Regions from separate parts of the Mesorhizobium sp. P3_A8 genome, predicted to be linked through region 3. Evidence: predicted binding sites of a transcription regulator. Region 3 holds the regulator's gene; each other region holds the start of a gene.

Region 1 (7,575 bases), on a different contig from region 3:
GATTTGCTCATGGTCGCTTACTCCGCCGCCTGCGGCTCAGGGTCGGACCATGACCATTCGCCTGGATTTCTCGCCGGCGAGCGAGCGGGCTTCGAAGTCGCGGTCGCCACGCCAACCTCGGTGCCGGCTTCTTCAGCCACGGCGGCTGCGCGCAAGGCCTTCGCATTGCCGCGCCAGCTATCCCACATGCCGATGATGCCCTTCGGCAAGAGCAGCGTGACGGCGACGAAGAGGCCGCCGAGCGCGAACAGCCAGAGCTCCGGCAGCAGGCCGGTGAACCAGGATTTGCCGGCATTGACGAGCAGCGCGCCGATGATCGGCCCGACGATGGTGCCGCGCCCGCCGACGGCCGCCCAGATCACCACCTCGATCGAGTTGGACGGCTCGAACTCGCCGGGATTGATGATGCCGACCTGCGGCACATAGAGCGCACCGGCAATGCCGGCCATGACGGCCGATACGGTGAAGGCGAACAGCTTGACGTTCTCAGCCCGCCAGCCAAGGAAGCGGGTGCGGCTTTCGGCATCGCGCACGGCCATCAGCAGCTTGCCGTATTTGGAGCCGACGATCGCCCAGGTGATGAACACAGCGAGCGCCAGCATCACCGCGCTGGCGGCAAACAGCGCCGAACGCGTCGCATCGGCCTGCACGTTGAAGCCCAGAATATCCTTGAAATCGGTCAGGCCGTTATTGCCGCCGAAACCCATGTCGTTGCGAAAGAAGGCAAGCAGCAGCGCGTAGGTCATCGCCTGGGTGATGATGGAGAGATAGACGCCGGTGACGCGGCTGCGGAAGGCGAACCAGCCGAAGATGAAAGCGAGCAGGCCCGGCACCGCGAGCACCATGATGGCGGCGAACCAGAAATGGTCGAAACCGGTCCAGAACCAAGGCAATTCCTTGTAGTTCAGGAAGACCATGAAATCAGGCAGGATCGGATTGCCATAGACGCCGCGCGAGCCGATCTGGCGCATCAGATACATGCCCATCGCATAGCCGCCGAGCGCAAAGAAGGCGCCGTGGCCAAGCGAAAGGATGCCGCAATAGCCCCAGACGAGGTCGAGAGCGAGCGCCAGCAGCGCGTAGCAGAGATATTTGCCGGTCAGCGCCACGATGTAGGACGGAATGTAGAACGCGCTGGTCGATGAAACCGCCAGGTTGAGCAGCGGCACGATGATGGCCACCGCCAGCAGGATTAAGATGGTGAAGGCGATGCGGCGGTCCGCGCCGGCGGCAAAGAAGCGCCCGGTAATCATGCTTCCACCGCCCTGCCCTTGAGCGCGAACAGGCCGCGCGGGCGTTTCTGGATGAACAGGATGATCAGCACCAGCACGACGATCTTGCCGAGCACGGCGCCGGCATAGGGCTCGAGGAACTTGTTGACGATGCCGAGCGAAAAGGCGCCGACCAGCGTGCCCCAGAGATTGCCGACGCCGCCGAAGACCACGACCATGAAGCTGTCGATGATGTAGCCGCGGCCGAGATTGGGCGAGACATTGTCGATCTGGCTGAGCGCGACACCGGCAATACCGGCAATGCCGGATCCGAGCGCAAAGGTCAGCGCATCGACCCACGGCGTCCTGATGCCCATGGAAGCGGCCATGCGCCGGTTGGCGGTGACGGCGCGCATCTGCAAGCCCCAGGGCGTGCGCTTCATGACGTAGAGCAGCAGGCCGAAGACGGTGAGCGCGAAAACCAGGATCCAGAGTCGGTTCCAGGTGACAGCAAGCTGTCCGACATTGAACGAGCCCGACATCCACGAAGGGTTGCCGACCTCCTGGTTGGTCGGTCCGAAGATCGAGCGCACCGCCTGCTGCAGGATCAGCGACACGCCCCAGGTCGCCAGCAGCGTCTCCAGCGGCCGGCCGTAGAGGAAGCGGATGACGCCGCGCTCGATGATCAGGCCAACCAGGGCTGAGACAAGGAAGGCCAGCGGCAGCGCGATCACCAGCGACCAGTCGAACAGGCTGGGAAAGGACGTGCGGATCACCTGCTGGACGACGAAGGTGGTGTAGGCGCCGAGCATGACCATCTCGCCATGCGCCATGTTGATGACGCCCATGACGCCGAAGGTGATGGCGAGCCCGATCGCGGCGAGCAGCAGCACCGAGCCCAGCGAAATGCCGTACCAGATGTTTTGGCCGGCATCCCAGAAAGCCAGCGTCGAATTGATGCTGGCGATCGCGGCCGTCGCCGCTTCCTTCACGGCTTCCGAGGTATTTGCCTCGACCGAAGTGAGCAGCGAAACCGCGTCGCGGTCGCCGCGCGCGCCGATCAGCGCGATGGCCGCCAGCTTGTCTGCATCGGGCTTGTCTGACACCAGTATGGAAGCGGCACGCGCCTGCTCCAGCAAAGCCTTGACGCTCGCCACGCTTTCACTGGCGATCGCTGCGTCGAGCGGCTCGATATTCGCGGCATCGGGCGTCTTGAACATGGTGTCGGCGGCGGCGATGCGGACAGTCGGATCCTTGGAGCCGAGCGTCAACGTGCCCAATCCATCGCGGATGGCGCGGCGAAGCGTGTTGTTGACGCTGACCTTGGTGATGTCGTCCGCGGAGGCCACGCCTGCCGCCTCGCCGCTCAGCGGATCGAAAAGCTTGACGCTTTCGTCGCCTTCCTCGCCGACAAACACCATTGAGTCGGCCGTGCGAATGTAAAGATTGCCGTCCGCCAATGCGGCAAGCGGCCGTTCGACAGCCGGGTCGCCTGTGGCTGTCAACTCTTGAACGACAGCTCCCGTCTCGGAAAAGTCCGTCACTGTCGCGAATTTGGCGATGATGGCACGCAGATCGGCTTCCGCAGCGCCCGAAGACGACAGGGTCGTCAGCAGGAACAAGAGCGTGAGGCCCATCGCATGGAAAATCTTCATCGGTTTTTGGCGACCCTTGATGGTTGAACTGGGCGTCCGGACAGTGGAGGAAACCGTCCGGACGCACGCGGTCATGGACATGGACCTGAAGTCCAGTCCGGGGAGGATCAGTTCGTGCCCTTGCCGCCGCACTTGCCGGTTTTGACGTTGAAGTTGCCGCAGCTGAGCGGCGCGCGCCAATCCGAGATCAAGTCCTTGGAATCCGGCAGGTAGTCGGACCATTCGTCGCCCATCACCAGGCCAGGTGTCTTCGAAACCGTTTCGAACTGGCCATTGGCCTGGATTTCGCCGATCAGGACAGGCTTGGTGATGTGGTGGTTCGGCATCATCGTCGAATAGCCGCCGGTCAGGTTCGGCACCGAAACGCCGATCATGGCATCGATGACCTTGTCCGGATCGGTGGTGCCGGCCTTTTCAACCGCCTTCACCCACATGTTGAAGCCGATATAGTGGGCTTCCATCGGGTCGTTGGTGGTGCGCTTGTTGTTCTTGATGAACTTGTGCCAGTCGGCGATAAACTTCTTGTTCTCAGGCGTGTTGACGCTCTCGAAATAGTTCCAGGCGGCGAGATGGCCGACCAGCGGCTTGGTGTCGAGACCGGCAAGTTCTTCCTCACCGACCGAGAATGCCATGACCGGGATGTCCTCGGCTTTGATGCCCTGGTTGCCGAGTTCCTTGTAGAATGGGACGTTGGCGTCGCCGTTGACGGTCGAGACGACGGCGGTCTTCTTTCCGGCCGAACCGAACTTCTTGATCGCCGAAACTTCCGTCTGCCAATCGGAGAAGCCGAACGGCGTATAGTTGGTCATGATGTCTTCGGCCGCGACGCCCTTGGACTTCAGATAGGCTTCGAGGATCTTGTTGGTGGTGCGCGGATAGACGTAGTCGGTGCCTTCCAGCACCCAACGCTTCACCGAGCCGCCGTCCTTGCTCATCAGATAGTCGACGGCCGGAATGGCCTGCTGGTTCGGAGCCGCACCCGTGTAGAACACGTTGCGCTCACTTTCCTCGCCTTCATACTGGACGGGATAGAACAGGATGTTGTCGAGTTCGGAGAACACCGGCAGCACCGATTTGCGCGACACCGAGGTCCAGCAGCCGAACACGGCCGCGACCTTGTCCTTCGAAATCAACTCGCGTGCCTTTTCGGCAAACAGCGGCCAGTTGGAAGCCGGATCGACGACGACGGCTTCGAGTTTCTTGCCGAGCAGACCGCCCTTGGCGTTCTGTTGCTCGATGAGCATCAGCATGGCGTCCTTCAGCGTCGTCTCCGAAATCGCCATGGTCCCCGACAGCGAATGCAGAATGCCGACCTTGATCGTGTCCTCAGCCGCTTTGGCTGGTACGGACATCAGCAGGCCGGCGGCGACCACGCTTGCCGAAAACATTTTTGTTATTGTAGAGAAACTACCCCTCATACCGAAGACTCCCAAGCTGGTTGATTGCACCGAAACAGTTCAATGCAACCCCCATGCCAACTGCTGGGACGACGTTAGAAAAAGAAAATATCCTAACGTTCTCAAATGGTTGTTATATTAGTTTGGATAAATGCAGGAAAGCCGGTTAACAATTGGTTGAGGGAAATTTGCGCAGCGCACAAAGGAATTTGCCTAATTTTCGCCCAAATTGAGTATGTGCCTATATTTTGAACTCGGCAGTCAGATCGCAATTAGCGGATGTTGCGGCGCGGCGCAAAAATAGGGCAAGCTCGCTCCTCAACCGAGCAACGTCATGGCATCCCTGATTTCACGCATTTTGATCGGCATCGTGTTTCTGGCGACAGCGACCGGGGCAGCACGGGCCGACTTCAGTGACGGCAAGATGCCCGATGGCACCTATCACTGCGAAGTCTACCTGCTCGGCATGTTCATCAACCTCGGCGACATCACCATCAAGGGAAATGTCTACACAGGCCCTGTAACCTTCGGCACCGTCCAACAGGGCTATAATTACCAGATGGACGCAAACGGCGTGATCTCCTGGCTGGGACCGCTCGGTGGCTACACCACCGGCGGCAACGCGCTGTCGATGACCCAGGCAACGCTGGATGGCCAGAGCCCGCCCTCCTTCGACATCATCATGAAGCAGCCCGACGGCGCCTTCACCGCCTCGACCTGCACCAAGGAAGGCAGTCAGTAAGCCTTTCCTCTGGCAACGGCGCCGCCTCCGTGCGGCCCGCAAGCCGTGTCCGCCGGTCTGATGTCATCTGAATGTTGCCGAAGCTGGATAGGGCAGCGGTGCGCCGTCACCCATCCACATCGAGAGGCAGACACATGGCCGACTTCCCGTCTTCATCCTCCCCTGTCATCCGCGAAATCATTGCCGAGCGCGTCTCGCGCCGGGCCCTCCTGAAAGGCAGCCTCGCTTCCGGCACCCTGATCGCCGGTGGCAGCTTTGTCGGCTCGCTGTTTGCCGGCGAAACACACGCCGCGGCAGCGCTTTCCACACTCGGTTTTCCCGAACTGAAGCGCGTCTATGACAAGACCCACGCCGCCGCGGAAGGTTATGAAACAACGATTGTCGCACGCTGGGGCGATCCGCTTGTCGCCGGCCTGGCGGATTTCGACGGCAACAAGGTCGCCGCCGCAGAACAGGAAAAGCGCTTCGGCTATAACTGCGATTACATCGCCTTCCTGCCGCTGCCCAAGGGTTCGATAAACTCCGACCACGGCCTGCTTTGCGTCAACAACGAATACATCTCGCCCAATGTGATGTTTCCCGGCATGACCGAGGACAACGCCGGCAAGACGATGAACAAGGAACAGGTCGATCTCGGCCTGGCGGCGATGGGTCACTCGATCGTCGAAATCATGTTCAAGGACGGCAAGTGGCAAACCGTCGAGGACAGCCCGCTCAACCGCCGCATCACCGCCAACACCGAAATGACGGTTTCCGGACCGGTGGCCGGCCATGCGCTGCTCAAGACATCCACTGACGCGACCGGCACAAAAGTGCTCGGTACCAGCTACAATTGCAGCGGCGGCTTCACCCCATGGGGCACAGTGCTGACCTGCGAGGAAGGCGTTTCCGACCTGTTCGGCGGCGACCCGAAAAAGGCGCCGACCGCGGACATTCTCGAGCGCTACGGCTTCGACGGCTCCGACATTTATGGCCGTGGCCGTTTCCATGACCGCTTCAACATCGACAAGGAACCGAACGAGCCGAACCGCTTCGACTGGGTGGTCGAGATCGACCCTTATGATCCCCAATCCAAGCCGCTGAAGCGCACCGCCCTTGGCCGCATGTCGCACGAGGCCTCTACCGTCGTCCTCAACAAGGACGGCCGCATCGTCGTCTACATGGGTGACGACGACTATTTCGAATACATGTACCGCTACGTCTCCAACAAGGCCTACGACAAGGCGAACCCGGCTTCCAGCAGCGGCCTTCTGGACGATGGCGTGCTCTCGGTCGCTCGTTACGATGCCGATGGCTCGATGACCTGGCTGCCGTTGGTTCACGGCCAGGGCAAGCTCACCGTAGAGAACGGCTTTGCCGACCAGGCCGAAGTGCTGCTGAAGACGCGCCTTGCCGCCGACGCGCTGGGCGCGACCCCGATGGACAGGCCGGAGGACATCGAGACCAATCCGGTCACCGGCCGCGTCTACGCCGTCATGACCAAGAACAAGAAGCGCGACGAATCCAAGGTCAATCCGGCCAACACGCGGCCCGAAAACCTCTGGGGCCACATCGTCGAGCTGATCCCGCCTGGCGGCCGCGGCACCGAGGCCGATCACACATCAGACAAATATGCCTGGGACCTGTTCGTGCTCTGCGGCAATCCCAAAGATGCCAAGATCGGCGCCACCTTCCATCCCGATACGTCGGAAAATGGCTGGTTCGTCTGCCCCGACAACATCACCTTCGACCCGGCCGGGCGGCTGTGGGTGGCAACCGATGGCGCCAATGATTTCGACCTGCCGGACGGTGTCTATGGCGTTGACACGGAAGGCCCGGCGCGCGGCCTGCCAAAGCTGCTGTTCACCTGCCCGCATGGTGCGGAAGCGACCGGCCCCTGCTTCACCCCGGATGGCACGACGCTGTTCCTTTCGGTCCAGCACCCGTCCGAGGATGCCGAAACGCTCGACAAGGCACAGTCGCTGTGGCCGGATTTCAAGGACGGCCAGCCGCCACGGCCATCGGTCGTCGCCATCCGCCGCAAGGACGGCCAGCCGGTCGGTGCGTAGCGTCCAGCAGACAAAAAAAGGCGCGGAACCGTGTCAGGTTCCGCGCCAGCAGGCAGTCGGGGAGGTCAGATGGTTTTCGCCGACATTTGGGCGGCGATGTAGTCGGCCTGGCGGATCGCCAGCGAGACGATGGTCAGGGTCGGGTTTTCGGCAGCGCCTGTCGTGAACTGGCTGCCATCCGACACGAACAGGTTCTTGATGTCGTGCGTCTGGCCATGCTTGTTGACGACGCCGTCCTGCGCCTTCTCGCTCATCCGGTTGGTGCCGAGATTGTGGGTCGAGGGATAGGGTGGCGTCGGGAATGTGCGGGTGGCGCCGACCGCATCGTAAAGTGCGGTGGCCTGCTTGTAGGCATGGTCGCGCATCGCCGTGTCGTTGGGATGGTCGTCGAAATGCACGTCGGCGATCGGCATGCCGTGTGCGTCCTTTTCGTCCTTGTGCAATGTGATGCGGTTCTCCTCGCGGGGCATGTCCTCGCCGACGATCCACAGGCCGGCCATATGGTCGTAGTGGTCGAGCGCC
Region 2 (7,575 bases), on a different contig from region 3:
GGTCAGCAATCCGTCCTCGCCGGTGCCACGCGTCAGGCCGACCTTCTTGCCGACGAGGTCGGCGACACCCTTGATGCTGGTGTTCTTCGGCGCGATGACCACCGCCGACTGGCCGGCATAGGGGATCGAATAGTCGATCTGGATGGCGCGCGCCGGCGTGATCGAGAAGATCGAGATCACCGCATCGACCTGCTTGGTCAGCAGCGCCGGAATGCGGCCGGGCGAAGTGACGGTGACGAATTCGACGGGCACGCCGAGCGCCTCGCCCATCTTGTTGGCGACCTCGATGTCGAAGCCGGTCGGCTTCAGATTGGCGTCGAGAAAGCCGTAGGGCGGTGTCGTGGTGTCGATGGCGACGACCAGCTTGCCGCGCGCGATGATGTCCTCGACCGACTGCGCCAAAGCGACCGACGGCATGAGCGCCGACAGCGCCAGCACGATGCCGGCCAGCAAGGCGCCGACCCTTCCCAGGAAAGTCCGCATGTTTTCCTCCCATGCATTTTTGGGCGCCTGGCGTCGATATCGTTCGGGCGGGGCGCGCTGGCCGCCCAAGGATTTGAAACAGATCGGTCTCACCCGCTGCCATCCCTTGCAAACCGGAGATTCAGCGGTTCCCCTGCGAGTTATAATGGTATGCTATTATAATGTTATTCGCCTGTCTACGAGCGCCTAAGGCAAGAAGTTCCACTATCTTGATACCGGTACCATAATTTCGGTTTTTACATTCGGCGTCAACGGTTCCGACGTCGGCCGATGGAGCTCGTCAAAAGCTACCGATTGATCGCGCGTGCAGCGCGGCGAACGCTTTGCAGCAGGATGGCGAGGCAGCCGACCAGCAGCAACGTGCCGCCGAGCAGTGGTGGCAGTGCGAGCAGCTTCACCGCCGCCACGACTGCGGCCACCAGCACCAGCGCCAGCAGCGCCAGATTGCCGTCATCGACGAACATGCCGAAGAATTCCTTGGCAACAAGACGAACGGCGTTCATCGGGCGAACCCTCCGGCGGCTGCGGGGTAGGTGCCGCGCAGCCAGCGCACCATGGCAAAGGACGCCAGTGCGACGATGGCGAAGATGGCGAGCAGGGCGAGATCGGCGCCTGGCCAGTCGGCGCCGATGCCCTCGCCGGTCCAGAAGATGCCGAAGCTGGTCAGCATCAGCCCGACGACGAATTTGAGCGCATTCTCCGGCACGCGCGCCAGCGGCCGGTGGACGGCCAGGCCGACGAGCATCACCAGGATGAATGCCGCCAGCGCGCCCAGGCCGGCATACAGCGTCTGCCCGTGCGCGGCACCCACGGCAATGACGATGAACACCACCTCGACACCTTCGAGCAGCACCGCCTTGAACGACGCCAGTCCGGCGAGATAGTCGGCGCGGCGGTCATTGGCCTGGTGGTGCAGGGCCGCCGTTTCCTTGGAGAAGGCCGCCTCCTCATCATGCAGCGCGATGACGCCGACGCTGCGCAGGATGGCCTTTCGCAGCCAGCGCATGCCGAACAGGATCAGCAGCACGCCGACGACGAACTGCAGCGTGGTGATGGGCACCAGCGCCAGCAGCGGTCCGAACGCCAGCACCAGCGCCGCCAGCACCGCCAGCGCCAGGGTGGCACCCGTCAGTGCCGGGCGCCAGCCGCGCGTCACGCCCACCGCCAGCACGATGGTGAAGGCTTCGACGACCTCGACGAAGGAGGCAAGAAATGCCGCCGTGACCGTCGAGAGGATGGGCGTCAGCGTCTGCATCAAGGCTTCCTGTCGTGTCTCGTTCGCCCCGGACCTTCTGGGCGCCTTTCCGGCAAGCTTGGCCCGGAATCACAATGGGGTCAGCACCACATAGCGCTCCGGAGGCATCGGGAAAGCAAGTGGAGCGCCAACGGGGCGGCCGCTTTGGGCCAATCGAGCCGCACGTGCTGCGGCTTGAGGGATGGGGGCGTTAAATCAGATCAGACCCGACATGTCCGAGAAGGCCATCGCCTTGCGCAGGATCTCGGCGAAGCGCTCGCCGGCCACTTCACGCGCACCGCTATTGTCGATCGAGGTCACGCCAGGGCCGGTCAGGGTCACATTTGCGCTGCGCGCCAGGCGCGCCAGCACTTCGCCGCGCGACTCGCGGCCACGCATCGCCAGCCGCTCGGCCAGCACATCGGGCGAAGCGGTGATCTCGACAATGGCCAGATTGGCATAGCGCTCGCGCAGCACCGGAATAATCGCGCGTGACACATTGGCGATGGCGACATGGCCGTTGGTGACCGACCAGTCGACATCGGCCGGCAGGCCATAGCGCAGGCCATGCGCCTCCCAGGAGATGGCGAAGGCGCCGTCGGCCTCAGCTTCGACAAAGGCGGCGTCGGCCAGCGTGTCGTGATCCTCGCTTGCCGCATCGCTCGGCCGGGTGATGACGCGGCGGACGAACTCCAGCCGGGTCTCGTCAGTGAAGAGCGCGCGGGCGTAGCCGATCACCGTGTCCTTGCCGGCGCCGCTTGGGCCGACGACGGCGACAAAGACGCCATGGCGGATCGGAAAGGTTTCAGCGGACAATTCACGCTCGATCAAGGCTGACACCATCATGCGACGCGGCGCCCCTGCCGCCAGACGGTGCGCACCACCGGCAAATGGTCGTCGACGCGCACGCGCACCAGATCGGCCCTGCGGCCCTGCTCGATGATGCCGCGGTCGTTGAGGCCAATGGCCTCGGCCGGGTTCTTCGACACCATGGCGACCGCTTGCGGCAGCGAAATACCTTCGACCATATCACCGAGGAAGAAGGCCGACTGGATCAGGCTGAAGGGAATGTAGTCGGACGACAGGATGTCGAGCAGGCCGTCGCTGGCCAGCGTGCGCGCCGAGACATTGCCTGAATGCGAGGCGCCGCGCATGACGTTCGGCGCCCCCATCAGCACGCCGAGCCCGGCCTCTTTCGAGGCCCGTGCGGCTTCCTCCGTCGTCGGGAACTCGGCAACGCGCACACCTTGCTCTATCGCCTCCCCGACATGGCCAACGGTCGCGTCGTCATGGCTGGCGAGCACGATGCCGCGCTCATGGCAGGCGGCGGCGATCACCGCCCGGTTTGGCGCCGAATTGCGCGCCGATTCGCCCATCCGCTTCTCGCAGAACAGCTTGAAGTCGCGGTCAGTCAGCTTCAGCTTGCGCTGATAGTAGTAGGCATAGGTTTCGAGATTGACGAACTGGCGCTGGCCCGGCGCGTGGTCCATCAGCGATGCCAGCTTGACCCTCTCGTCGCCGTCGAAATTGGCAAAGGCCTTGAGGCAGTCCGGCGCCGAAACCTCGCAGCGCAGATGAATAAAATGGTCGGCTCGCAACCGGTCCTGCGCGACGCTGTCTTCGATCGCGTCGGCCAGCTTGCGGATATCGTCCGATGTCAGGTCGGCGTCCTCGTCCATTCCGACGCGCAAGGCGTCGAGCACGGTGGTGATGCCGGCGGTTGCCACCTGCGCGTCATGGGCAAGCACTGCGGCGATCGGGTTCCAGCGCACCTTCGGCCGTGGAGCGTAGTGGCCCTCGAGATGGTCGGTGTGCAGTTCGACCAGCCCGGGAATGACATAGTCGCCGCCCATATCCTCGCCGGTCCGGCCAGAACCCGCATCGATGCCGGCGATAAAGCCGTCGCGCAGCACCAGCGACCCCTCGACGATCTCGTCGGCAAGCACGATGCGGGCGTTGGAAAGAACGGTCTCGGCGGTCATTTCAGGCAGTCCTTGGTTCTTCTTGGTCGGAGCTATTCCGGCTGGGGTTATTCAGGCGATTTTTCTGGCCGGGCGACGTCCCAGCGCGTGCTGGGAAAGTACCATGAACGGCGCGCCGGGTTCGGGTTCGACAAACAGGGTCAGGGTGTCGACCAGCACCGGCTGCCGCAGAACCTCCGCGAACAGGCTGTCGATTGCTGCGCGCAAACGGGGGCTTTCCTGTGGCCCCGCCCGGCCCGACAGCGTCATGTGGAAACGAAAAGTCTCGAAGACGTAGGGGTAGCCCCACTGGCAGAGATTGCGGAACTCGGCCGGCTTCAGCGAATCCGGGCTGCGCCGTTCGATCTCGGCCTCGGTCAGCGGTGCGCGAAAACGGTCGAAGTCGCGCACCACATCGTCAGCGAAGCGGTTGAGAGAAGGCAGCGGTCCTTCCGGCACGAGCGCGAAGAAGCTGTCGATCTGGCTGACGACGAGACGCGGGATCGTCACCACGGGCGTTGCTTCGGCAAAATGGTCGAGCCCCGCGCGCAGCGAGGTCTCGGTCTCGTCGGCAGCCAGGAGGAAGGGAGCTTTCAGCGTCGCGTGAAAACCATAGCGGCGTGCCGAAGCGGTGTGGAACGCCACTTCCGCCGCCGCCAGATCGGCCACGGCCTCAACCGGCCTTGTCGCGGCGCCGAACGGATCGCGGCCCAGCCAGTTGGCGGCGATCCGCGCCAGCGGCTCGTCCTGCCTCGGGGTGAAATAGATGGCGTAGCGCATCGAAAGTCCTCGTCAGTCTCGCTGCCATAGGTGATTTCCATGACGGATTGACGAAGCTTTGAAGGGTTTTCGAAGGCAAATCGACCCCACGGGTCCTTAGCCGACGATTTTTCCGAGCTGGACCAACAAGTTCAGCCGGAATCTCCGACTGATCAGGCCTTCATCAACCATTCGTGCTCGGGCGCATTGTGGAATTTCCACGTCCGCTTCGGCCCGGCCATGACGTTGAGATAATAGAGGTCGTAGCCATGGCAGGCTGCGCAGGGGTGATAGCCCTTGGGCACCAGCACCACATCGCCGTCCTCGATCGCCATCGCTTCGTCGAGCGCGCGATGGCCATCCTGGTCGGCGTCGGTGTAGACGCGCTGGAAGGCAAAACCCTGCGGCGGGTTGAGGCGATGATAGTAGGTCTCTTCGAGATAGGATTCGGCGGGCAGATTGTCCTGGTCATGCTTGTGCGGCGGATAGCTCGACGTATGTCCGCCGGGCGTGATGACCTCGACCACCAGCAGCGAGTCCGCCGGCTTGCCTTCCGGCAGGATGTTGGTGACGTAGCGCGTGTTGGTGCCCTTGCCGCGCACCTCCTGGCCGAGATCGTCGGGTCTGATCACCCGGACCGGCAACTCGCCGCCGAGGCCAGGCGCCGAGCAGACCGCGAGTTCGAGATCCGTATCGGCCGTCACCGACCAGTCCGATCCCGCGGGAACATAGATCGACCACGGCTTGCCTTCGAAGGGCGACATGCGCTCGCCGAGCAGGCCGAGATCCTTGCCGCCGGCTTTCGCCGTGCCCTTGCCGGTGACGAACACCAGGCAGATTTCGCGATCGTCGGTTTTGCCTGAGGCGCTCTCGCCGGGCTTCAGCCGATGCAGGTCGAAACCGACATAGGTCCACCCAGCGCTTTTCGGCGTCACATGGGCAACGCGGCCATGGCCCTTATCGGCCTTCACCAGCAGCTTCGACATCGGGTTACTCCTTCGGTTCGGCCTCGGCCGTCGCCTTGTTCTCATCGGCCGGCTTGTAGAGATAGAAAAACTGCCAGACGGCATAACCGGCAAAGCCGAGCGCGATGACGCCCCAGAACGGCGTGCCGGTGGCGAATTCGATGATCGACCAGATGACGCAGACCGCGACGACGGCGACACGCCGCCATAGCGGGCGGAAGAAGGGGTGCTCGTAATCTTTCATCGGGCCAATCTACAGCAACCTGCTTCGCCGTGAACCCGTCGCGTCAGGCATTCGGGAAACCCTGGGTTTCCACTGTGTAGCCGGCTGATGTCATCACCCGCATCAGCTCCTTGTGGCCAACCTGCGCCATCTTGAGCGGCGGGTTCTTCTTCGGGTCCTGCTCGGCCTCGACCACAAACCAGCCCTCATAGCCATGGTCGGCGAAGCGTTGCACGATGGCGCCGAAATCCAGCGAGCCGTCGCCTGGCACGGTGAAGGCGCCGAGCGCCACGGCGTCGAGGAAGGACTGTTTCGTACGGTCGAGCCCGTCAATCACGCCCATCCGTACATCCTTCACATGGACATGGCTGATGCGCTTGTGGTGGTTGTCGATGGCGCGCAGCACATCGCCGCCGGCAAAGGCCAGATGCCCGGCATCGAGCAGCAGCGGAATGCCTTCGCCGGAATGGCGCATGAAGGCATCGAGCTCCGGCTCGGTCTCGACCACCGCCGCCATGTGATGGTGGTAGGACAGCGGCATGCCTTGTTCGGCGCACCATTCGCCGAACTCGGTCAGACGCCTTGCATAGGCTTTCATCTCATCGCCAGACAGTTTCGGCTTGGTGGCGAGCGGCTTCGAGCGGTCGCCTTGGATCGAGCGGCCGACCTCGCCATAGACGATGCAAGGCGCGTTGACCGCCTTGAACAGGTCGATCATCGGCTGGATGCGATCCTTGTTCTTGCCCATCTCCTCATCGACCAGCGTGCCGGAAAACCAGCCGCCGCAAAGCGTCACATCGGCTGCCTTCAGGATCGGCAGCATGACAGCGGGATCGTTGGGAAAACGCCGGCCCATCTCCATGCCGGTGAAGCCCGCCGAACGCGACTGGCGCAAACACTCCTCCAGCGACACGTCATCGCTGAGTTCGGCAAGATCGTCGTTCCACCATGCAATGGGGGACATGCCCAGTTTGGCTTTCAAGTCGTCACTCCAGATTAGAACAGTTCATTCTTTGGCCGCTGGCGCCGCCCCTCATCCGCCTGCCGGCACCTTCTCCCCGTATAGGGACGGGGAGAAGGGAGCTAGCATCAATCGCCGATGGTCTGCATCTGCCGCTTCTCGTCATAGGCCTTGCGGGCCGCGTTCACCTGCGGACGTGCCGACACTTCCGGCACCGCCACATCCCACCAATGGCCACCGGCATCGGTGGAGACCAGCGGATCGGTGTCGATGACCAGAACGGTGGTGCGGTCGTTCTTTTTGGCCTTCTGCAGTGCGTTTTCGAGACCGGCGATCGACGGCACCTTCTCGGCGATTGCGCCCATGCTCGCCGCATGCGCGGCAAAGTCGATATCGGGTAGGATCTCGTGGCGCGAGTCCTTCAAGAGATTGTTGAAGTTGGCGCCGCCGGTCGCCATCTGCAGCCGGTTGATGCAGCCATAGCCGCGGTTGTCGAGCAGCACGATGGTCAGCTTCAAGCCGAGCATCACCGAGGTGGCGATCTCGGAATTCAGCATCAGATAGGAGCCGTCGCCGATCATGACGACGACTTCTTCGCCGGGCTTCGCCATCTTGGTGCCGAGCCCGCCGGCAATCTCGTAGCCCATGGTCGAGAAGCCGTATTCGGCATGATAGGAGCCGGGCGCGCCGGCCTGCCAAAGCTTGTGCAACTCTCCAGGCAAGCCGCCGGCGGCATGCAGCAGCGTCACGCCGGATCCCATGGCGCGCTGCACGGCGCCGATCACCTGCGCGTCGGACGGGAAGGCCGCGTTGGTCGACGCCGTCACCTTGGCCGCATCGGCCTGCCATTCCTTCTTGCCCTTGGTCGCATTGTCGGTCCAAGTCGCCGGTGCTTTCCAACTCCCCAGCGCTGTACCCAGTTCGGTCAGCCCCTCGGCCGCATCGGCGACCAGCGGCAGCGCGCGGTGCTTGCCGGCATCGAAAGGCTG
Region 3 (7,575 bases):
GACCATCATCGGCATCATCGTCGGCACGCCGATCGGTGTGCTGGCCGGCACCTATATGGCCGAATACGGCCGCTTCTCGAAGCTCACCACCGTGGTGCGCTTCATCAACGACATCCTGCTGTCGGCGCCGTCGATCATCATAGGCCTGTTCGTCTATGAGCTGATGGTGCGGCCGATGGGGCACTTCTCGGCGATCGCCGGCGCCGTCGCTCTCGCCATCCTGGTCATCCCGGTCGTCGTGCGCACCACCGAGGACATGCTCAACCTGGTGCCCAACGCGTTGCGCGAAGCCGGCACCGCGATCGGCGCCCCGCGCTGGGTGGTCATCAAGTCGGTTGCCTACCGCGCTGCAATGTCCGGCATCGTCACCGGCATATTGCTGGCCATCGCCCGCATCTCCGGCGAGACCGCACCCCTTCTTTTCACGGCGCTGAACAACCAGTTCTGGTCGAGCAATCTCAACGCGCCGATGGCCAGCCTGCCCGTCACCATCTTCCAGTTCGCTCTCAGCCCTTACGAGGAATGGCAGCAGCTGGCCTGGACTGGCGCACTCATCATCACATTGACGGTTCTCGCGCTCAGCATCGTTGCGCGCAGCTTGACCGGACGCAGAGAGGACAAATGAGCCAGATGTTGTCTCCAGACATGACGATCGCCGCCGAGGCAGCCGCCAAGGTAAAGATCGAGGTCAAGAACCTCAACTTCTACTACGGCCAGTCGAAGGCGCTGAAGGATATCACGCTGTCGCTGCCCGAGCGCAGCGTGACCGCCTTCATCGGACCGTCGGGCTGCGGAAAGTCGACGCTGCTGCGCGTCTTCAACCGCATCTATGAGCTCTATCCCAAGCAGACCGCCGAGGGCCAGGTGCTGCTCGACGGCCAGAACGTCCTCGACCGCTCGCAAGATCTCAACCTGCTGCGCACCAAGATCGGCATGGTGTTCCAGAAGCCGACCCCGTTCCCGATGTCGATCTATGAGAACATCGCCTTTGGCGTCAGGCTCTATGAGAAGATCAGCAAGGCCGAGATGGACGGCCGCGTTGAGCAGGCGCTGAAGCGCGCAGCCCTGTGGAACGAGGTCAAGGACAAGCTTAACGCCAGCGGCCTCAGCCTGTCCGGTGGCCAGCAGCAGCGGCTGTGCATCGCCCGCACCGTGGCGGTGAAGCCGGAAGTCATCCTGCTCGACGAGCCAGCCTCGGCGCTCGACCCGCTGTCGACCGCCAAGATCGAGGAGCTGATCGACGAACTGCAGGCCGACTACACGATCGTCATCGTCACCCACAACATGCAGCAGGCGGCGCGCGTCTCGAAGCAGACCGCTTTCATGTATCTGGGCGAGCTGGTCGAGTTCGACAAAACCGAGAAGATCTTCACGTCGCCTCGCGAGAAGCGCACGCAAGACTACATCACCGGCCGCTTCGGCTGATCGCACGCATACGAGGACCAGGATCATGGCCGAACACACAGTCGCAGCCTTCGACGAGGATCTCGGACAGATCAGCAGGCTGATCAGCGACATGGGCGATCTCGCTGGCTCGATGGTCGGCGGCGCCACCAAGGCGCTGCTGAATTCCGACAACGCACTGGCACAGCGCGTGGTCTCCGACGACGCCATCATGGATGCGCGCCAGCGCGAACTCGACGATCGCGCCATCACGCTGATCGCCAAGCGCCAGCCGATGGCCGACGATCTGCGCCACGTCGTCGGCTCGATCCGCATGGCCGGCGATCTCGAACGCATTGGCGATCTTGCCAAGAACATCGCCAAGCGTGTCGGCACCGTTGGTCTCAGCGCCACGCCGCGCGACCTGTCGCATTCCATCGACGCCATGGCGCAGCTGGTGCTGATCCAGGTGCAGGGCGTGATCGAGGAGTATGCGGCGCGCGATGCCGCCGCACTGGCGAAGCTGCGCGCCGACGACGAACGCATCGACGTCAAATACACCTCCGTCTTCCGCGAACTGCTGACCTACATGATGGAAGATCCGCGCAACATCACGGCTTGCACCCATCTGCTGTTCTGCGCCAAGAATCTCGAACGCATCGGCGACCACGTGACCAACATCGCCGAAAACGCCTACTATGTCCTGACCGGCACGCAGTTGCCCGCCAATCGTCCCAAGCAGGACGAGACGGCGATGTCGGCGCCCGCGGCCTGACGCAAGAGGTGACCAATCAATGATCGCGCCACGCATCATGGTGGTGGAGGATGAGGAGCCGCTGGGGGTGCTGCTCCGTTACAATCTTGAATCCGAAGGCTACCAGGTGGAGGTGGTGCCGCGCGGCGACGAGGCTGAGATCCGCTTGCAGGAGAACGTGCCCGACCTTCTGGTGCTCGACTGGATGGTGCCGGCGGTGTCCGGCATCGAACTCTGCCGGCGCCTGCGGATGCGGCCCGAGACCGAGCGGCTGCCGATCATCATGCTGACCGCGCGGGGCGAAGAAAGCGACCGCGTCCGTGGGCTCTCGACCGGCGCCGACGACTATCTGGTCAAGCCGTTCTCGACGCCGGAATTCATGGCTCGCGTCAAGGCGCTGCTGCGCCGCGCCAAGCCGGAAGTCCTGTCCAGCGTGCTCAAGGTCGGCGACATCGTGCTCGACCGTGAATCGCACCGGGTCTATCGCAAGAAGAGCGAGATCCGGCTCGGGCCGACCGAGTTCCGCCTGCTCGAATTCATGATGCGCCATCCCGGCCGCGTCTTCTCGCGCAGCCAGTTGCTCGACAATGTCTGGGGCGAGACGATCTATATCGACGAGCGTACGGTGGACGTGCATGTCGGCCGCCTGCGCAAGGCGGTCAACAATGGCCGCATGCCCGATGTCATCAGAACCATTCGTGGCGCGGGCTACGCGATCAGGGAAGATTGAGCGGGACCTGATTCAGGCAACGTTCTTGCCGGTGCCAGCTCTCGCCTGCACGCCCGGCGCGAAAATCTCCTGGTCGACGAAGGTCAGGGCGCGCATGGCGCAGCCTTCGCGGATCAGCGGCAGTTCGTTCGGTTCGGTGTCGAAGGAAATCGATTTCGAGTGCTGGCCGCCGGCCGTCTGGGCGATGGCCTCGCGCAATGCCGGCTCGATCAGGTCGAAGGCGGCGGCGCTGACGCCGACCATCGCGACGGGTGCGGGGTCGATCAGCGCGAACAGGCTGCCGAGGGCGTAGCCGAGCGCCTCACCGGCCTTGCGGTAGGCTTCGCGCTCGGGCCCGTCGCGTTCCCGTGCCGTCGCGGCCAGTGCCCGCATCTGCGCGTCGCTGACATCGGCGACCGGCTCGGTGTCCTCGCTGAGCTGCCTGGCGTTGCGCCAGATGGCGTAGTTGCCGGCATAGGCCTCGACGCAGCCGCGGCGTCCGCAGCGGCAGAGCGCGCCGCCTGGCCGATGGATCATGTGGCCGAACTCGCCGCCCGAGGAATGGGTACCGGTGAACAGCTCGCCCTTCAGCACCAGGCCCATGCCGATGCCGTGCGACAGAAGGATGGCGATGAAGTCGTCGCGGTAGCGCTCGGGATCGCGCCAACGCAGCGCCACCGCCATCATGTTGCAGTCGTTCTCCATGGTGGCTGGGATGCCGAACTCTGCCTCGAGGATGTCGGCGAAGGCGATGTCGGTCTGCGGCGTGATCGGCGACCACAGCATCGCCCGGGCCTCGGTGTCGGTGATGCCCTGGATCGCCAGCGCGATGCGGGCGACGCTGCGCACGTCGATATCGGGATCCTCGAGGCGGCGCCGTACAATGGCGACGCATTCGCCGATCAGCGCCTCGCGCGACATGGTCAGCGTGTCCAGCCGGCGCTGTTCTTCCGATACCACCTGGCCGGCATAGTCGATGACGGCGACGGAGAGGAAATTCAGCGACAGCACCACGGTCATGACAGCCGCAGCCTCCGGGTTGAGGCCGAGGCCGACCTGCGGCCGGCCGCGCTTGAGTGCGCCGGCCTCGCTCGGCTTGCCTTCGGCCAGTATGCCTTCGCCGATCAGGTCGGAAGAAATCGCCGATATGGTCGAGTGGCTGAGGCCGGTGGTCGCGGCAATCTCGGTGCGCGAGGGCCGACCGGCCCGGCGCACGGCCGCAATCACCATCGCGCGGTTGCGCCGGCGCAAATCGTCGTGGCGGATTCCGACCGACATGTTTTCCCACATCCTCCCGGTCGCCGCGGTTCCTCCAGCCCCTCGAACGCTGCCGGCGACACGGTCAAATACTGGCAGAAGCGGCCCGTCCTGTCATTTATTTATTCCGAGGCTCGAAAAAAATTCATGAGGACATCAAAATCCATCAGAATCGTTGTTGACAGCGTTCCGGTGTTGGATCAGTGTTTTTTCGAGGCTCGAAAAAATAGAGCCTCTGTGCCGGCCTTAGGGCCAGTTTGGTCGCGCCATACGCGGCGCAGGGAGGAATATCATGAAGAGATTCACAGCCGCCATCCTGGCGGGTGTCGCCATGTCGCTGACGCTTGTGTCGGTCGCGCAGGCGAAGGACAAGGTCATCGGCGTTTCCTGGTCCAACTTCCAGGAAGAGCGCTGGAAGACCGACGAGGCCGCCATGAAGAAGGCGATCGAGGCCGCCGGCGACAAGTACATCTCCGCCGATGCGCAGTCCAATCCCGGCAAGCAGCTTACCGATGTCGAAAGCCTGATCTCGCAGGGCGCCAATTCGCTGATCATCCTGGCGCAGGATGCCTCGGCCATCGGCCCGGCCGTGCAGAAGGCGCTGGACGAAGGCATTCCGGTCGTCGGCTATGACCGCCTGATCGAGAACAAGGACGTCTTCTACCTGACCTTTGACAACAAGGAAGTCGGCCGCTTGCAGGCGGCTGCGGTGTTCAAGGCCAAGCCGGAAGGCAATTATGTCTTCATCAAGGGCTCGGGCGCCGATCCGAACGCCGACTTCCTGTTCTCGGGCTCGATGGAAGTGCTCAAGGCGGCCATCGACAGCGGCAAGATCAAGAATGTCGGCGAAGCCTATACGGACGGCTGGCTGCCCGCCAACGCCCAGAAGAACATGGAGCAGTTCCTGACGGCCAACGACAACAAGGTCGATGCCGTGGTCGCCGCCAATGACGGCACCGCCGGCGGCGTCGTCGCGGCGCTGACGGCGCAAGGCTTGGCCGGCACCGTGCCGGTGTCGGGCCAGGACGGCGATCATGCCGCGCTGAACCGCATCGCGCTCGGCACCCAGACCGTGTCGGTGTGGAAAGACGCGCGCGAGCTCGGCAAGAACGCCGCCGAGATCGCCTCGCAGCTGGCCGACGGCAAGAAGATGACCGACATCGCCGGCGTCAAGGACTTCACGACGCCTGGCGGCAACACCGTCAAGTCGCTGTTCCTGACCCCGGTCGCCATCACCAAGGACAATCTAAACGTCGTCATCGACGCCGGCTGGATCAAGAAGGACGAAGTCTGTGCGGGCGTCGCCGCCGGCAGCGTCGCGGCCTGCAACTAAACGGCGTAATACCGTTCGATATCGACGCCGCGGCCCAAAAGCCGCGGCGTTTCTCAAGGGGCTTCCCGCTTCAAATGACTGCGGAAAGCAAATAGCATCCATGTTCCGGCATCCGCGCCAGACGGTAAACCGGTGGGAGGATAGCATGACCGACACGACCTCTAATCAACCGGTCGGCAGCACCGCGGCGGACAAGGCGCGTGCATCCGAACTCAGCGCCGTTGGACGGTTCCTCAAGGCTACCGAACTCGACACGCGCATGCTCGGCATGGTCGGGGCGCTGCTGGTCATCTGGGTCGGCATCCATATCCTGTCGGGCGGGCTTTTCCTGACACCGCGCAATCTGTGGAACCTATCGGTGCAGACCTCGTCGGTCGCGATCATGGCGACCGGCATGGTGCTGGTTATCGTCATGCGCAACATCGACCTCTCGGTCGGATCCGTCGAAGGCGTGATCGGCATGATCATGGGCGTGGCGCAGGCCGAATTCCTCATTCGCGTCATCGGTTTCCAGCTTGGAAATCCGTGGCTTTGGATCATCGCGCTGGCGGCCGGTGTGGTGCTTGGTCTCCTGATCGGCGCATTCCAGGGCTTTATCATCGCCTATATGGAGGTTCCGGCCTTCATCGTGACGCTGGGCGGCCTGCTGGTCTGGCGCGGCATGGCATGGCTGATCACCAGCGGGCGCACGGTCGCGCCGCTCGACACAACCTTCCAGCTGATGGGCGGCGGACCACGCGGCTCGATCGGCGCTACCGCCAGCTGGATCGTCGGTGTCGTCGCCTGCGTGGCGGTCGCCTTCATGCTGCTCAACGGCAGGTCGCAGCGCAAGCGGTTCAACTTTCCGCTGCGCCCGGTTTGGGCCGAGACCTTGCTTGGCGTGGTTGCTTGCGCCGCCATCCTTGGCGCCGTCTGGATCGCCAATTCCTATCCATGGCCGATCGGCATCGTGCGCCAGTACGCCCAGCAGAACGGCATTACCATTCCCGCAGGCGGGCTGTTCATCGCGCATGGCATTGCCATACCGGTGCTGATGGCGGTGACTGTCGGCATTATCATGACCTTCATCACCAAGCGCACGCGTTTCGGCCGCTATGTCTTTGCCATTGGCGGCAATCCGGAGGCGGCCGAACTTGCCGGCATCAACACCCGTTGGGTGACCATGAAGGTGTTCATGATTATGGGTGTGCTGGCCGCGATCAGCGCGGCGATCTCGTCGGCCCGCCTCAACGCGTCGACCAATGCGCTGGGCACGCTGGACGAGCTTCTGGTCATCGCCGCCGCTGTCATCGGCGGCACGTCACTCGCCGGCGGCGCAGGCACGGTGATGGGCGCCATGCTGGGCGCGCTTTTGATGCAATCATTGCAGTCGGGCATGGTGCTGCTCGGCATCGACTCGCCGCTGCAGAGCATCGTCGTCGGCGCAGTGCTGGTCATCGCCGTGTGGCTCGACACTGTTTACCGCAAGCGCGTTTAGGGGAGGCATCGCCATGATTGACAAGACTGCTCCTGCAGCCACCGCCCTGATCGACATGCGCAACATCTCGATCGCCTTTGGCGGCATCCGGGCCGTCGACGACGCCTCGATCGATCTTTTCCCGGGCGAGGTCGTGGCGCTGCTTGGCCATAACGGCGCCGGCAAGTCGACGCTGATCAAAATCCTGTCCGGCGCCTACAAGCGCGATGCCGGCCAGATCTTCGTCAATGGCGAGGAGGCTTCGATCGCCAATCCGCGCGATGCCAAGAAATACGGCATCGAGACGATCTACCAAACGCTGGCGCTGGCCGATAATGTCGACGCCGCCGCCAATCTGTTCCTCGGCCGCGAGCTGATGACCGGATGGGGCACGCTCGACGACGTTGCGATGGAGGCCGAGGCGCGCAAGGTGATGGGCCGGCTCAATCCGCGCTTCCAGCGCTTCAAGGAGCCGGTGATCAAGCTGTCTGGCGGCCAACGGCAGTCGGTGGCGATCGCACGCGCGATCCTGTTCAACGCCCGCATCCTGATCATGGACGAGCCGACGGCGGCCCTTGGCCCGCAGGAGACGGCGCAGGTCGGCGAACTGGTCAAGCAGCTCAAATCCGATGGTATAGGCATCTTCCTGATCAGCCACGACATCCACGATGTGTTCGAACTGG
Region 4 (7,575 bases), on a different contig from region 3:
AAAAATGGCTGAGGTCCAAGGCGAAATGGTCTCTTTTCACAGCCCCGCCGTATCCGTCAGATCATAGCCATGCCGCCGTTGACATGGATGGTCTGGCCGGTGACGTAGGCGGCTTCGTTGGAGGCGAGGTAGGCGACCGCGGAGGCCACTTCAACAGTCGTGCCCATGCGGCGTGTCGGTATCGCCGCCATGATCGCCTCTTTCTGCTTGTCGTTGAGCTTGTCGGTCATGGCCGATTCGATGAAGCCCGGGGCGACGCAATTGACGGTGATGTTGCGGGTGGCGATCTCCTGCGCCAGCGATTTGGAAAAGCCGATCATGCCGGCCTTGGAGGCGCAGTAATTGGTCTGGCCGGGATTGCCGGTCACGCCAACCACCGAGGTGATGTTGATGATGCGGCCATGGCGGCGGCGCATCATCGGATGGGTGAGTTCGCGGGTCAGCCGGAAAACGGCGGTCAGATTGACTTCGAGCACTGAGTCCCAATCGGCGTCCGACATACGCACGAACAATCCGTCCTTGGTGATGCCGGCATTGTTGACCAGGATATCGACGCCTTCGAGCTCGGCCTCCGCCTTCTGGCCGAGCGCCTTGACCTCGTCGCGGTTCGACAGATTGGCCGAGAACAATTTGACCCGGTCGCCGAGTTCGCCTGCCAAGATCTCCAGTTTCTCGATGCGGGTGCCGTGCAGGCCGACAATGGCGCCTTGCGCATGCAGCACGCGGGCAATCGCCTCGCCGATGCCTCCCGATGCGCCGGTGACGAGCGCCTTGCGGCCGGTCAGTTCGAACATTTTTTGTCTCCTGATCTGAGAGAACAGCCTTCACACGGAAGGGGTCAAATCGCCAGTGGATTATGAAAGTGCGGCCAGCGCGGCCTCAACATCGGCCGATGTGCCGACCGACGCGGTAGCGATGTCGCGGTTGATACGTCGTGCCAGGCCCGACAGCACCTTGCCGGCGCCGATCTCGTAAAGCGTAGCAACGCCGTTGGTGCCGAACCATTCCACCGTTTCGCGCCAGCGCACACGGCCGGTTATTTGCTCGACCAGGCGCGGCGCGATCTCGTCGGGATCGCTGGTCGGGGTCACGGTGACGTTGGACAGCACGGGCACCGCCGGCGCATGCTTTGCTACCCCGGCGAGCGCGTCGCGCATGACATTGGCCGCCGGCGCCATCAGCGCCGAATGGAAGGGCGCCGAGACCTGCAGCATCAGCGCCCGCTTGGCGCCCTTTTCGGTGCACAGTTTCGCCGCCAGTTCGACCGCGGCCTTGGCGCCGGAAATCACCAGCTGGCCGCCGCCATTGTCGTTGGCGATCTGGCAAACCTTGCCGGACCCTTGCGCGGCCTCGGTGCAAGCGGCTTCGACATCTGCCTGCTCCAGCCCGATGATCGCCGCCATGGCGCCCTCGCCGGCCGGCACCGCCGCCTGCATGGCATTACCGCGAATGCGCAGCAGCCGGGCGGCATCGGCAACGGAAACAAAACCCGCGGCGGCAAGGGCCGAATATTCGCCCAGCGAATGGCCGGCGACGTAGGCGACCTTGTCCTTCAGCGAGAAACCGCGCGCTTCCAGCGCCCTGATCGCCGCCAGTGACACAGCCATCAGCGCCGGCTGCGCATTGGCCGTCAGGGTCAAGGTCTCTTCCGGACCTTCCCAGATCAGCTTCGACAGGTTTTCACCAAGCGCGTCGTCGACTTCCTGGAAGACCCTGCGCGCCTCGGGAAAGGCATCGGCGAGATCCTTGCCCATGCCGACAGCCTGGCTGCCTTGTCCCGGAAAGGTGAATGCAATGGCCATGCGAGGGCTCTCCAAGACTGGTTTGCTTGCTTGATAACACGCGTTTTTCCTGCCTGTGGCGCAAGGCAGGCCGCCAAGTCAAGCCCGGTTCAGCCCGGCCCTAAGTCGCAACCCTACACCGAGTGCCTGTTCCGAAAGGGCTTTTTGGCGATCACTCATGATGAAAACCGCTCACGAATCGTTTGCTGGCTCTTCTTATTTCCGCCACAGGCGCTAGCTTTGCGTGACAATTATATGACAATCGAGTGACTTGGGTTGTCGCTGGGTGGGAAGTTAAAGTGGCAAAGAGTTCGAAACGCGCAGGTAAAGCCGCGCCTCAGTTCCTGGAAGACGATCCGTCTACCGGCTATCTGCCGGGCCGGAGATGGCCGGTCGTCCGTTATGGATTGATCAGCCTGGCGATCTCAACCATCCTGGTGTTTGCCATCGAATTGATCGTGCGCGGCGACTTTGCCGGGACGATCTCTTTCTTCCTGCAGCCGCTCAAGCCGGGCTGGACGACCATCGTCGTGTTCGCGCTAATCCTGATCGGCCTCGACGCGGTGCTCGGCCGCAGCCATCAGAGCCTGATGATCGTCGCGCCCTTGACACTGTCGCTGGCTTTTGTCGGCCACCAGAAGTCGCATTATCTCGGCGATCCACTCTATCCGACCGATTTCCTCTATGCCCGCCAGATCTTCGCCCTGCTGCCGCTCCTGGTGCGTGACCGGCCGATGACCGCGCTCGCCATGGTCGTCGGCATCGTCGCCGGCCTGTCGCTGCTCGTCTATGGCTGGCGGCTGTGGCGCCGCAAGGTTCCCGCACTCAGCCGCAAGGGCCGCCTTGCCCGGCTGACGCTGGCCGTGCCGCTGCTCGCCTTCTTCGTCTCGATCATGGACTATGCCACCTTCTCGTGGACAAGGGATCGGCTGCAGATCATCCCGATCATGTGGGATCAGAAGGAAAACTACGCCTCGAACGGCTTTGCGCTGGCCTTCGCGCTCAACGTGCCGATGGCGCATGTCTCGGCACCGCCGGGCTATTCCGACAAGGCGATCGCGGCGATCGAACGGCCGCAGGTGGCGGCCTCGGTGCCCGATGAAAAACCCGACATCATCGTCGTCATGAGCGAATCCTTCTGGGATCCGACCAAGCTGCCCGGCGTCACCATCACGCCGGACCCCATTCCCACCGTGCGGGCGTTGCGTTCCGGTTCGATGTTCTCGCCTGAATTTGGCGGCATGACCGCAAACATCGAATTCGAGGCGCTGACCGGTTTTTCCAACGCCTTCCTGCCGGCCGGCAGCATTCCCTACCAGCAATATGTGCGCACGCCGACGCCTTCGATGGCGACCTTCCTGAAGAGCGAGGGCTACCGGGCGCGCGCCATCCATCCCGGCACCAACTGGTTCTGGAACCGCGGCGCGGTCTATGCCGATTTCGGCTTCAACGATTTCAAGTCGGAAGAGACGCTGCCGCCGATGGAAAAGCGCGGACCGCTGGCATCGGATGCGGCGATGACGGACGAGATCATCCGCGAAGCCGATGCCAGCGACGACCCGGTGTTCTTCTTCGCGGTCAGCCTGCAGAACCATGGTCCCTATGAACCGAACCGCTACTACAACCCGACCCACGCAGTGCAGGCGCCGATCAGCCAATGGGCGCGCGACTCGCTGTTGAGCTATGCAGAGGGTTCAGCCGATGCGGACCGCGGCCTTGAACGGCTGATCGAATGGGCCAAGAAGCGCTCCCGCCCCACCGTGATCGCGTTTTTCGGCGACCATCTGCCGCCGCTGGGGCCGGTCTATGTCGAGACTGGTTTCCTCAAGGACAATGTCGCGCCTCGCAAGGAGCCGACGCCGGAAGCCGCGCTTGAACATCACCAGACACCGCTGATCATCTGGTCGAACCGCTCCGGTCCGGTCGAGAATCTGGGCGCGGTGAGCCCGGCCTTCCTACCCTATCATATCCTCACCGCCGCGGGCATCACCCACCCCTACTACACAGGCTTCCTAGGCGAGGTGCGGGAGCACTACCGCGTTGTCGACCGCAACCTGCTGCTGACCCCGGCTGGCGAGGCGACACCCGATTGGTCACGGCAAAAGGAGATCGACCCGACGATCAACAATTTCCGGCTGATCCAGTACGACATGATGTTCGGCAAGCGCGGTGCGGCGCCGGACTTCTTCCCCGAGACGGTCGACAAGGTCGTCGCCCATACGAGTTGACGGGTTCAATTCGTCAATTGCAGCTTCGAGAATTTGTTGGCGATTTGCTGGAAAACGTTCGGCAGTTTTGCCGGATCGTTGACGGCATAATAGCCGCTCGGGTCGGAAGCGCAGGCGCTGTAGAGCGTGCGGTTGGCGGCGGTGTCGGACTGCAGCACCATTGTGTAGATCTGCACGCCCTCGTTCTTCAACTGCGTGCACACGCTCTTGGTCCAGCCGTCGACATTGCGTGCCGCCGTTGTCTGGTTGTCCGACCCGAAGCGGCCACCCGCCAGATAACCATAGGACGTATAGTCGGACTTGGTCGGCTGATTGCTGGCGCCATAGACGACATTCTCGCCATCGGTAAGCAGCATGACGATCTTGCTGACGCCCGGCGTCTTGAATGGCACCCCGTCTGTATAGGGCGCGCCGGGTGACAGCACCCGCATGCCCCACGACAGTCCCTCGGAGACATTGGTGCCGGAACCGTTCCACTCCGTCATCTGGCTCGCCGCCTTGCGCAATTTGTCGAAATCGTCGGTCAGGGGAACGACGGGGGTCGGGCAGGAGCGGTTGGGGCCAACCGTGATCGCGCTGCCGGTCTCGGTGACGATCTTGTTCGTCGACGCGACATATTTGGCGACCTTTTCCAGGTCGGCACCCAACAGTGCGTTGACCACGCTGCCAAGCAGGCCGCTGAGGTCGATACCCAGTATGTTGACGCCCGGCTCGGCGAGCTTGACCTTGTCGATGGTGTCGTCGAGGTACGAATTGTTGTAGCCGGTGGCCGAGTTGCCGTAGGAGCCTGACGGCTTGGTGGCGGGCTCTGGATCGTCGGGAGCGAAGTAAGGCACGAACAGCGTGTCGGGTTTGTTCGGATCCGGCGGCGTATCAGAGATGTTGTAGGTGCCGGGGCGAGCCTCGACGCAGCCTTTCCATCCCGTATCTTTCCATCCGCCCTTCAGCCCCAGTTGCTTGAACAGCGCCATATGGTTCGGCCGCTTGCCATTGATGACGGGGAAATTGATGCCGTTGGTCGATGATTTGCCGTCCATGTCGATCCAGGACGGGTCGAACCCGTCGCCATCGACATTGACCGCCGTGACGAAGGGAACCAGCGAGGCACGCACCTGGCGCGTCGGCGATTTTGTCGCCTCGAGCGTGTCCAGCAGTGACTTCGTCGCCGTCCTCAATGCCGTCATGCGGGCGCCGGCCATCGAGCCGGTATTGTCCAGCACCAGCACGACTTCGAGCTGATTGTTCGATTCGACGGCCGAGGCATCGACGACGATGTGTTTGTTCTGGCCGAACAGGAAGGCGAAGTTCAAATTGACGTCCGCAGAGGCGACAGCTTTCGTCTTGATGTAGTTGACGCCCTTGTCGACGGTCAGCGTCGCCTGCGCGTTGGCGAGTTCGCCATGCCCGGCGATGTTGGCCTGAAAATAGCGGTTGAATGCGTCGGGGCGGGTGATGTCGAGATCGCCGAGATGCGAGGAGGCAAGATTTGCGGAGTCGAGCGCATTCTGCAGGTTGCTCTTGGCTCGCATGATGGTGGACACGTCGACCGCGAAGGCCACGGCCGACAGGATGGCCGGCAGCCCGAGCCCCATCAGAAGCGCGAAATTGCCGCTCTTCGAGCGCCAGAATCTGTTGAGAAGCATCCTTACCCCCGGAAATGCTCGCCGCCTGATCTGCGCGGGTTGCCCGGGCATTTGCGCCTTCCATGATGAATCGACCGTTGACGGCGAGGGCGCAACCCTGCACAACCTGACATTGTGGTTAAGGGCCGGTTGCCGGGAAATCGCCAGGCCGTATCGGCCACGCCACCCGACTATCCAGCGCCCTGCGACATCGGTGACGCCGCTTGCCCTTGCCTTATCGGGGGATTGCTGTATAGACGCCGCCAATCTGCCGGTCCTTGCTGGGGGCTGAACGGAGGGCCGTAGGTTTTTCAAAAACCTTCGTGTGAAGCCAGAAGTGCTTCCGCCTCCCGTGTCTCCGCTCTCGACCGTCTCGAAATGCTCCTTTCTTCCCCGTACCCTTCAAGGGTTTGCGGGTCAGAGAAATTGCAGAGGCTTTAGCCGCCGGGAACCGGGAGAGAAACGAAGAAAGGCACGAAGACATAATGGCTCTTTACGAACATGTGTTTCTTGCCCGGCAGGACCTCTCGCAGCAGCAGGTCGATGCGCTTGTCGAACAGTACAAGGGCGTCATCTCCGCGAATGGCGGGTCCGTCGGCCGGGTCGAGAACTGGGGACTGAAGTCCCTCACCTACCGGGTCAACAAGAACCGGAAGGCATACTACACGCTGATGGACCTCAACTGCCCGCCGGCAGCCCTCAACGAGATGGAGCGCCAGATGGGTCTGTCCGAGGACGTCCTGCGTTTCCTGACCATCAAGGTCGAGGCGCATGAAGAAGGTCCTTCGGCCATGATGCAGAAGCGCGAAGAGCGCTCCGAGCGCGGCAGCTTCGGCGACCGCGACCGTGGCGATCGTGGTCCGCGTTCGTTCGGCGACCGTGATCGCGGCGACCGTGGCGATCGTCCGCCGCGCAGCTTCGGTGGCGACGCCGGTGCTGATCGTGGTCCGCGCCGTCCGCGCGAAGGCTTTGAAGGGGGTGCAGAATAATGGTCGACATCAACCAGATCCCGACCCGGCGCCCGTTCCATCGTCGCCGCAAGACCTGCCCGTTCTCCGGCGCCAACGCGCCCAAGATCGACTACAAGGACGTGCGTCTGCTGCAGCGCTACATTTCCGAGCGCGGCAAGATCGTGCCGTCGCGCATCACCGCCGTCAGCCAGAAGAAGCAGCGTGAGCTCGCCAAGGCGATCAAGCGCGCCCGCTTCCTCGGCCTGCTGCCCTACGTGGTTCGCTAAGACTTCCAAAGCAGGCGGTTCGCCGCCTGCTTCCTTCTCCCACGGCGACGGGCGCCGCAGGGTTGGTTCGATGATGCATGTCGTTGTCCCAAAACCGGGACCACTTTTGGGCGACATGCATTGAAATCCCGAGTTGAGGTGAAAAGCCTCTAACTGCCGCGACAGGCAGGACAGCGACACCGGCGCCAAGGCGCCCGAGCTTCCTGACCTGTTCCATTCATTTCCGCGCCGATCCCGCGATCGGTGCCCAGACGAAGGAACAAGACCATGCAAGTGATTCTTCTCGAACGCGTTTCCCGCCTCGGCCAGATGGGCGATACCGTCAAGGTCAAGGACGGCTTTGCCCGCAACTTCCTGTTGCCGCAGGGCAAGGCGCTGCGCGCCAACGAAGCCAACAAGAAGAAGTTCGAAGGCCAGCGCGCTCAGCTCGAAGCCCGCAACCTCGAGCGCAAGTCGGAAGCCACCCAGGTTTCTGAAAAGCTCGACGGCAAGAGCTTCATCGCGGTCCGTTCGGCCGGCGAGACCGGCCAGCTCTACGGTTCGGTGTCGACCCGCGACATCGCCGACCTGCTGACGGCCGAAGGTTTCTCGGTCAACCGCAACCAGATCCTGCTCAACCAGCCGATCAAGACCATCGGTGTCACCAATGTGGCGATCGCGCTGCATCCGGAAGTCGAGGTCACCATCAGCCTCAACATCGCGCGTAC

What was found. Region 3 encodes PhoB, which activates phosphate uptake and scavenging genes when phosphate is short. Its sites were predicted from a motif close to TGTCATNNANCTGTCAT; they were not measured.
Region 1: the regulator PhoB is predicted to act here: its motif matches at 5,067-5,083, upstream of AC1DX4_RS11165 (PhoX family protein).
Region 2: the regulator PhoB is predicted to act here: its motif matches at 4,498-4,514, upstream of AC1DX4_RS01890 (DUF1045 domain-containing protein).
Region 4: the regulator PhoB is predicted to act here: its motif matches at 2,026-2,042, upstream of AC1DX4_RS05610 (LTA synthase family protein).

The regions. Positions count from the first base shown of each region.
Region 1 is NZ_JBFUGI010000004.1:106,710-114,284, reverse strand. Features, by position in the region: gene urtD (urea ABC transporter ATP-binding protein UrtD) at 1-11, opposite strand, end outside; gene urtC (urea ABC transporter permease subunit UrtC) at 18-1,253, opposite strand; gene urtB (urea ABC transporter permease subunit UrtB) at 1,250-2,866, opposite strand; gene urtA (urea ABC transporter substrate-binding protein) at 2,974-4,254, opposite strand; gene AC1DX4_RS11170 (hypothetical protein) at 4,598-5,005, shown strand; gene AC1DX4_RS11165 (PhoX family protein) at 5,140-7,053, shown strand; gene AC1DX4_RS11160 (GMC family oxidoreductase) at 7,119-7,575, opposite strand, start outside.
Region 2 is NZ_JBFUGI010000001.1:415,203-422,777, reverse strand. Features, by position in the region: gene AC1DX4_RS01915 (transporter substrate-binding domain-containing protein) at 1-483, opposite strand, end outside; gene AC1DX4_RS01910 (hypothetical protein) at 771-986, opposite strand; gene AC1DX4_RS01905 (COG4280 domain-containing protein) at 983-1,738, opposite strand; gene phnN (phosphonate metabolism protein/1,5-bisphosphokinase (PRPP-forming) PhnN) at 1,934-2,563, opposite strand; gene AC1DX4_RS01895 (alpha-D-ribose 1-methylphosphonate 5-triphosphate diphosphatase) at 2,560-3,699, opposite strand; gene AC1DX4_RS01890 (DUF1045 domain-containing protein) at 3,751-4,458, opposite strand; gene iolB (5-deoxy-glucuronate isomerase) at 4,611-5,423, opposite strand; gene AC1DX4_RS01880 (hypothetical protein) at 5,428-5,646, opposite strand; gene iolE (myo-inosose-2 dehydratase) at 5,690-6,607, opposite strand; gene iolD (3D-(3,5/4)-trihydroxycyclohexane-1,2-dione acylhydrolase (decyclizing)) at 6,715-7,575, opposite strand, start outside.
Region 3 is NZ_JBFUGI010000013.1:35,203-42,777, forward strand. Features, by position in the region: gene pstA (phosphate ABC transporter permease PstA) at 1-625, shown strand, start outside; gene pstB (phosphate ABC transporter ATP-binding protein PstB) at 622-1,425, shown strand; gene phoU (phosphate signaling complex protein PhoU) at 1,451-2,158, shown strand; gene phoB (phosphate regulon transcriptional regulator PhoB) at 2,178-2,867, shown strand; gene AC1DX4_RS26985 (ROK family protein) at 2,880-4,124, opposite strand; gene xylF (D-xylose ABC transporter substrate-binding protein) at 4,396-5,436, shown strand; gene AC1DX4_RS26995 (sugar ABC transporter permease) at 5,582-6,913, shown strand; gene AC1DX4_RS27000 (ATP-binding cassette domain-containing protein) at 6,927-7,575, shown strand, end outside.
Region 4 is NZ_JBFUGI010000002.1:297,956-305,530, forward strand. Features, by position in the region: gene fabG (3-oxoacyl-[acyl-carrier-protein] reductase) at 57-794, opposite strand; gene fabD (ACP S-malonyltransferase) at 855-1,802, opposite strand; gene AC1DX4_RS05610 (LTA synthase family protein) at 2,081-4,009, shown strand; gene AC1DX4_RS05615 (pilus assembly protein) at 4,015-5,652, opposite strand; gene rpsF (30S ribosomal protein S6) at 6,117-6,620, shown strand; gene rpsR (30S ribosomal protein S18) at 6,620-6,868, shown strand; gene rplI (50S ribosomal protein L9) at 7,136-7,575, shown strand, end outside.